3 regions of the Pseudarthrobacter sp. NS4 genome follow, and region 3 is predicted to be linked to each of the others. Evidence: riboswitches for the same ligand, from Rfam matches in the RefSeq annotation. Region 3 holds a riboswitch; each other region holds the start of a gene.
What was found. Region 3 has a riboswitch for S-adenosylmethionine ahead of metX (homoserine O-acetyltransferase MetX). Riboswitches for the same ligand answer to the same signal wherever they lie in the genome.
Positions count from the first base shown of each region.

Region 1: another riboswitch for S-adenosylmethionine. It lies ahead of NXY83_RS03550 (cobalamin-independent methionine synthase II family protein); the one in region 3 lies ahead of metX (homoserine O-acetyltransferase MetX).
Region 2: another riboswitch for S-adenosylmethionine. It lies ahead of NXY83_RS12925 (aminotransferase class V-fold PLP-dependent enzyme); the one in region 3 lies ahead of metX (homoserine O-acetyltransferase MetX).

Region 1 is NZ_CP103288.1:742,062-744,323, reverse strand. It holds gene NXY83_RS03555 (M14 family zinc carboxypeptidase) at 1-533, opposite strand, end outside; SAM riboswitch class I at 753-857, shown strand; gene NXY83_RS03550 (cobalamin-independent methionine synthase II family protein) at 870-2,078, shown strand.
Region 2 is NZ_CP103288.1:2,740,928-2,743,189, reverse strand. It holds gene NXY83_RS12925 (aminotransferase class V-fold PLP-dependent enzyme) at 1-1,158, opposite strand, end outside; SAM riboswitch class IV at 1,197-1,310, opposite strand; gene hisN (histidinol-phosphatase) at 1,472-2,262, opposite strand, start outside.
Region 3 is NZ_CP103288.1:1,503,988-1,506,249, reverse strand. It holds gene metX (homoserine O-acetyltransferase MetX) at 168-1,283, opposite strand; SAM riboswitch class IV at 1,296-1,411, opposite strand; gene NXY83_RS07005 (bifunctional o-acetylhomoserine/o-acetylserine sulfhydrylase) at 1,530-2,262, opposite strand, start outside.

The sequences.
Region 1 (2,262 bases), 760 kb from region 3:
TCGCGGTTCAAGTCCACCTCCTCCGCGTTGTAGCGGGTCATGTGGCGGTCACCCTTGGCCAGATAGCCGTCGAGCGGGAAGTTCACGTCCCCCATGGCACCATCCGCGTTGAGCATGGGCACAATCAGGATGTTCACGCCATCCAGGATGTCGGCGGACTTACCCGGCCCCAGGTGCTTCACGAATTCCAGGGCGCCCTCGGTGGTGAGCTGCTCGTTGCCGTGCTGCTGCGTCAGGTACAGGATGGTCGGCTTGGCCGGGTCCGAAATGTACTTGACCAAGTGGATGTCGCGTCCCTTGACCGTCTGTCCGATGACCTCGAGTTCCATGGCGGACTGGCGGGCGTCCTGGTCCTTCAAGAAGGAAACCATCTGGTCATAGGTGGCCAGCTTCGAGGTCGTGATCTGGCCGTTCCCGTCATAGTTGGGGCCTTCACCAACGGCCTTGGCCAGCGGGGCAGGTCCTGCCACGACTGCCAGTGCCAGGACTCCGGACACGGCCACAGTTCTGAAAGTTGCCAGGGATTTTCTCACGTGCTTTACCTCTTCCGAGTGCGTTGGTTTGCCACCAGCCGCCATGTCCCCCATTGCGGCTGTGACATCAGCCAACCAACGTGGACAAATACTGTCAATGGACATGACAGGAATATGCAGCCAGTTATTACGAATCGAAAGTCTGCCGTCCGGCCCACCGGGCGCGACACAAAGCGAAGCGAATTTGCCACCGCCCCCCGTGCTGGATTTAAGTGTGAGTACCCATCCGGAGCGGCTGAGAGACCTGGATCGTTGAAGCCGCAGCAACCCCACATTCAGCAGGTATCCTGCCTGTGACGGTGCTACTGCCAGGACCGATGGAAAGGAAATTCCAGCATGTCCCTCAACACTGACCATATCCGCGTCACCCACGCCGGTTCTTTGCCCCGCACCCCGGAACTGATCGCCGCCAATGCCGCTAAGGAATCAGAAGGCATCACGCCTGCGTTCCTGGAACTTCTCGAAGCTTCAGTTGCCGATGTCGTCAAGCGGCAGAAGGACCTCGGAGTGGATATTCCGAACGACGGCGAATACGGGCACAGCATGTCCAATTCGGTCGACTACGGCGCGTGGTGGAACTACTCCTTCGCCCGGCTGGGGGGTCTGGAGCCCACTGACGTGGACCGCTGGAAGGATGCCACAGTCCATCGGTCTTCCCCCGGGCATATCGTGCTCACCTCGTTCCCGGACCGACGGGACCGGCTGGCGTTCAATGACGCCTATACCGATCCGTCGTCCGGGATCCTGGCACACCGCAAGAGCGTTACCCAGCCCAAGATCACGGGTCCCCTCACCTATACGGGGCAGGACCTGGTGGCCTCGGACATCTCCAACCTCAAGAAGGGCCTGGCAGCCGCCGGACTTACGGAGGGCTTTGTGGCGTCCCTTTCGCCTGGTTCCTGTGCCCGGGTCGCCAATGAGTACTACAAGTCCGATGAGGAACTGCTCTACGCGTGTGCTGACGTCATGCGGGAGGAGTACAAGGCCATCATCGACGCCGGTTTGACGGTTCAGCTCGACGACCCCTCACTCGCTGAAAGCTGGGACCAGATTAATCCTGAGCCGTCCCTGGAGGACTACCTCAGGTTCATCCAACTGCGGGTTGAGGCAACAAACTGGGCCTTGCGGGACCTGCCTCAGGAACAGATCCGCCTGCACGTCTGCTGGGGATCCTGGCATGGACCGCACACCACTGACATCCCGTTCGGGGACATTGTTGAATCGGTCCTGCAGGTCAACGCCGGCGGGTATTCCTTTGAAGCGGCAAACGTCCGCCACGAACATGAGTGGCGGGTCTGGGAAGACACCAGGCTCCCCGAGGGCAAGGTCATCATCCCGGGCGTCGTTTCCCACGCCACCAATGTGGTGGAGCACCCGGACCTGGTGGCGGACCGCATCGTCCGTTTCGCGGAGGTAGTGGGCCGCGAGAACGTCATTGCCTCCACGGACTGCGGCCTGGGCGGGCGCGTCCACCCGCAGATCGCCATCGCCAAGCTGGAAGCACTGGGCGAAGGCGCCCGCCGGGCCACAAAGCGCCTCTGGTAGCGCCCTGCCCGTTGCCGAAAAAACCCGCCGGTCCCTGCCCCACTTCGATTGGGTGCACGGGACCGGCGTTTCGTTTCGCGGGGCTTGCTAAACTGATACAGGCTGACCCGGAATCGGCCCACCCCATTTCAACCGCCGCTGATGTGTTTCGCTTTCGTGCGCCTGCATCTGCCGGCGGCAGCAT
Region 2 (2,262 bases), 1.2 Mb from region 3:
CAGGCCGATGCCATGCTCGGCCGACAGGTACGCCGCAACCAGCCCGGCGTCGTAGCCCTCGACGGAAAAGTTGACCACGCCGATGGTGTCGGTGTCCGCATTGGTGTCCTTGAAGATCTGGTGGACCGTTACACCGTCGATCTCCTGCAGGCCCTCCACCAGGAAGGAACGGATGGCGGACTCGTGTGCATGCCAGCGGCCCTGGTCCAACCCCGCGATCACCTGGGTGGCGCGCGCAAGGGTTGCGGCACCCAGTACATTGGGGGACCCGCCCTCATGGCGGGCCGGGCCGGTGGCCCAGCTGACGCCGTCGAGCCTCGCTTCCTTGACGGCGCCGCCGCCGGCAAGGTGGGGGGTACCGGCGTCGAGCCAGTCCGGGCGGCCCACCAGGACGCCTGCGCCGAACGGCGCGTAGAGCTTGTGTCCTGAGAAGGCGATGTAGTCGACGTCGTCTGCGCTGATGTCCACGCGGCGGTGCGGGGCAAGCTGGGCTGCATCCACCACGATCCGTGCGCCGTGTTGGTGTGCGAGCGTGGCAAGTGCCCGGACCGGAAGGATCTCGCCGGTGACGTTGGAGGCGCCGGTGATGGCCAGCAGGCTTACGCCGCCCTGCTCCAGTTCGGCGCGCACTGACTCGATGGTTCCGGCAATGGTGTCGGCGGCAATGATGCTGCGGTGGGGAACGCCCTGCCAAGGCAGCAGGTTGGCATGGTGCTCGATGTCCAGGTACAGGACGTCGCCGGCCGGGCGTCCGTCGGTGGCGGGGAGGCAGCCGGCCAGCAGGTTGAGGGAATCCGTGGTGTTCCGGGTGAAGATGACGGAGTCGTCAGGGCGGCCGCCCACGAAGTCCCGGACAATGCTGCGGGCATTCTCATAGACGGATGTGCTGATTTGCGATGCGTAGCCGGCGCCGCGGTGGACACTGGCGTAGTACGGCAGGACCTCATTGAGGTAGGCGGACACCACTGACAGCGCAGGGGCCGATGCGCCGTAGTCGAGGTTCGCGTACCGGACGTGGCCGCCGCTGATCAGGGGCGCCTGGATTTCCGCTCCGGTGACGGCGGCAAGGGGACGGCCGGCGACTGCCTGGCGCTCGTCAAAAGCGGCAGACGTTGCGGCGGGAATGGCGGCGTTGGGGGAGACGGTGGCAGTTGTCACAGAGACCTCACTTCAGGACAGGACTCCGGCATACAGGGAATCCGCGCTTGCCGCATCCACTCCGGACCGGCCTGGTCGTCACCCGGGGCACCCCGCCGCGAAAGGAGGGTTGCCGGCCAGCAAACCGGGGTTTTGCGCTGGCACTCGTGACCTGGTTAAGAGCGTAGAACATGCGGTGGCCAGGTTTGAAGCCGGGGCAATTGTTAAGGGTTTTGTTACGCCACGGCGGGAAACCGGCCAGTCGGCCGAAGAAAACGACGGCGGACGCCTCCTTTCGGAGGGTCCGCCGTCGATTCTTCGGTCTTTCAAATGGTTACAGCAGGTCGTCCAGGTACGGGTTCAACCGCTGCAGCACCTCCGAGTGCAGGATGGAGTTGGTGGCCAGTGCGTTGCCGCCGAACGGGCCGTCCTCGCCCTCAAGGGATGTGAAGCGGCCGCCCGCCTCCACCACAATCGGCACCAGTGCGGCCATGTCGTACAGATTGAGTTCGGGTTCGCAGGCAATGTCCACCGAGCCTTCAGCCACCATGCAGTAGGACCAGAAGTCACCGAAAGCACGGGTCCGCCACACGTCCTCGGTAAGACCAAGGAACTCGTCCAGGTTCCCGCGTTCCTTCCACCCGCCCAGGCTGGAATAGGACAGGGAGGCGTCGGACAGGCTGGAGACGTCGGACACCCGGAGCCGGGTAGCCGCGGCAAGGGAACGGCCCATGTAGGCGCCCATGCCCTTGGCCGCCCACCAGCGCTTGCCCAGGGCGGGAGCGCTCACGACGCCGACCACTGGCTCGCCCTCATCAACTAGGGCTATGAGGGTGGCCCAGACGGGGACGCCGCGCACAAAATTCTTGGTCCCGTCAATGGGATCGATGATCCACCGGCGCGAGCCGTGGCCTGTGCTGCCGAACTCCTCGCCGAGAACCGCATCGCGTGGCCGGGAACGGGAGAGCTGGCCGCGGATGGCTTCTTCGGCGGCTTTGTCCGCATCGGTGACCGGCGTCAGGTCAGGCTTGGTCTCCACATGGAGGTCCAGGGCCTTGAAGCGGCTCATGGTCTGGTCATCCACGGAGTCGGCCAGGACATGGGCCAGGCGCAGGTCATCGTTGT
Region 3 (2,262 bases):
GGCGTCGTCTTCGACACCACTGGGACAGGCTGTGGCGGATACACGTGATTGTGGCCACGAACCGCCGGGTCCCATTGAGTATGGTCTGCCTATACGCCCAGCTCAACGGCGAATCATGCAGAGTCTATCTGCATAATTGCACATATTCTGCCGTCTGGGGCGTGGTGTTATGCCGAAAGGTGCCCCCGGAGCTGCGATCCCAGCTGGCCGATTTCGGTGAGGAACCCGTCATGCCCGATGGGCGCCTCGATGAGGTGGACGTCCACCTCTCCAGGGAGTGCCCGTGCCAGTTCCCGCGACTGGGACGGGAAGTAGAGCCGGTCCGAGTCCACGGCGGCGACGAAAAAGCGGGCTTTGGCACCGGACAGGGTCTGGGCGAGGGACCCGCGTCCCCGGCAGATGTCGTGGCTCATCAGCGCCTCGGTGATGGCGATGTAGCTGTTGGCATCGAAGCGCTGGACCAGTTTGGTGCCTTGATGGTCCAGGTAACTCTCCACCTGGTAGCGTCCGCGGGCCGCAAGGCGCTCGCCCTGCAGGGGTGATTCCAGAGCCTGTGGGGCGCGGCCGAACCTGCCTTCGAGTTCAGCGGCTGAGCGGTAGGTGATGTGGGCGATGCGCCTTGCCAGGGCCAGCCCGTCCTCCGGGAAAGGGCCGCCGTAGTAGTCGCCACCATTGAAATTCGGGTCCTGGCGGATGGCGAGGGTCTGCGCCTGGGCGAAAGCGATCTGTTCAGCCGTGCTGGCTGCTCCCACGGAAATGACGGCGCAGCGCTGCACGCGTTCGGGGTAGGTGACAGCCCATTCCAGGGCGCGGGCCCCGCCCATGGAGCCGCCGAGGACCGCGAACCAGCTGCCGATGCCGAGCTGGTCTGCCAGCCGGGCCTCTGCGACGGTGCTGTCCCGCAACGTCACCAGCGGGAAACGGGAACCCCAGGGGCTCCCGTCCGGGGCGGGCGACGACGGCCCCGTCGAGCCGTAGCAACCGCCCACTATGTTGATGGACACCACGAAGAACCGGTCCGTGTCGACGGGCGCGGCGGGGCCGGCCAGCTGTTCCCACCAGCCCGGCTCGTCGGTGTCACCCCGGGTCACATGGGTGCTGCCGGTCAGGGCATGTTCGATCAGGATGGCGTTGCTGCCGTCCGCGTTGAGGGTTCCCCAGGTTTCGTACGCGAGCGTGACCTCCGGCAGGTACCCGCCGGCTTCGAGTTCCAGCCCTCCAATGGAGGCGTAACGGACAATCCCGTGTTCGGGAGCGGTGGTACGGGTGACGGTAACCGTCATGGCAAGACCTCTTCTACGCGCTTGCCCACCGTCGAATGACCGGCAGGCCAGGTCTTCACCCGGGGCACCCCACCGCGGAAGGAGGGTTGCCGGCCAGCAAGCCGGGGCTGTCACTGGCACTCATGACCTGGTTCGAGTGTACGAAACACCACCCGCCCCGGGCCAAGAGTGTGACTGGTTGTGACTTCCCCGCCCCGCCGCCGGCAGCCTTCCTGGCCGGCAGCCGTCGTCATCCTTTGGTCCTGGTCAGGCGCCCGAGGCGTCCTTGGCGGCACGGAAGCCGGCCTCGAGGTCGGCCAGGATGTCGTCGATGTGCTCAAGGCCCACCGAAAGGCGGACCAGCCCCGGGGTCACGCCGGCCACCGCCTGCTGCTCCGGGGAGAGCTGGCTGTGGGTGGTGGACGCCGGATGGATGACCAGGGAGCGGACGTCACCAATGTTGGCCACGTGCGAATGCAGCTCCAGGGCGTCCACGAACCGCTTGCCCGCCTCGGCGCCGCCCGCCAGGTTGAAGGAGACGATGGCGCCGGTGCCTTTGGGGCCGTACTTGCGGCCGCGTTCGTACCAGGGACTTGACGGAAGGCCCGCGTAGGCGACCGATTCGACGTCGTCACGCGCTTCGAGCCAACGTGCCACTTCGGCGGCGTTGGCCACGTGGCGTTCCACGCGCAGGCTCAGGGTCTCCAGGCCCTGCGAAATAAGGAAGGCGTTGAACGGCGACACCGCCGAGCCCAGGTCCCGCAGGAGCTGGACGCGTGCCTTGAGGATGTAGGACAGGTTGGCGCCCAGGGCACCGCCCTCGCCGAGGTCGCGGCCGTAGACCAGCCCGTTGTAGGTGGGGTCCGGGGTGTTGAAGCCGGGGAACCGCTCCGGGTCTTTGCTGAAATCGAACTTGCCGGAGTCCACGATGACTCCCGCGATCGCAGTGCCATGGCCGCCCAGGTACTTCGTGGCTGAGTGAACCACGATGTCCGCACCC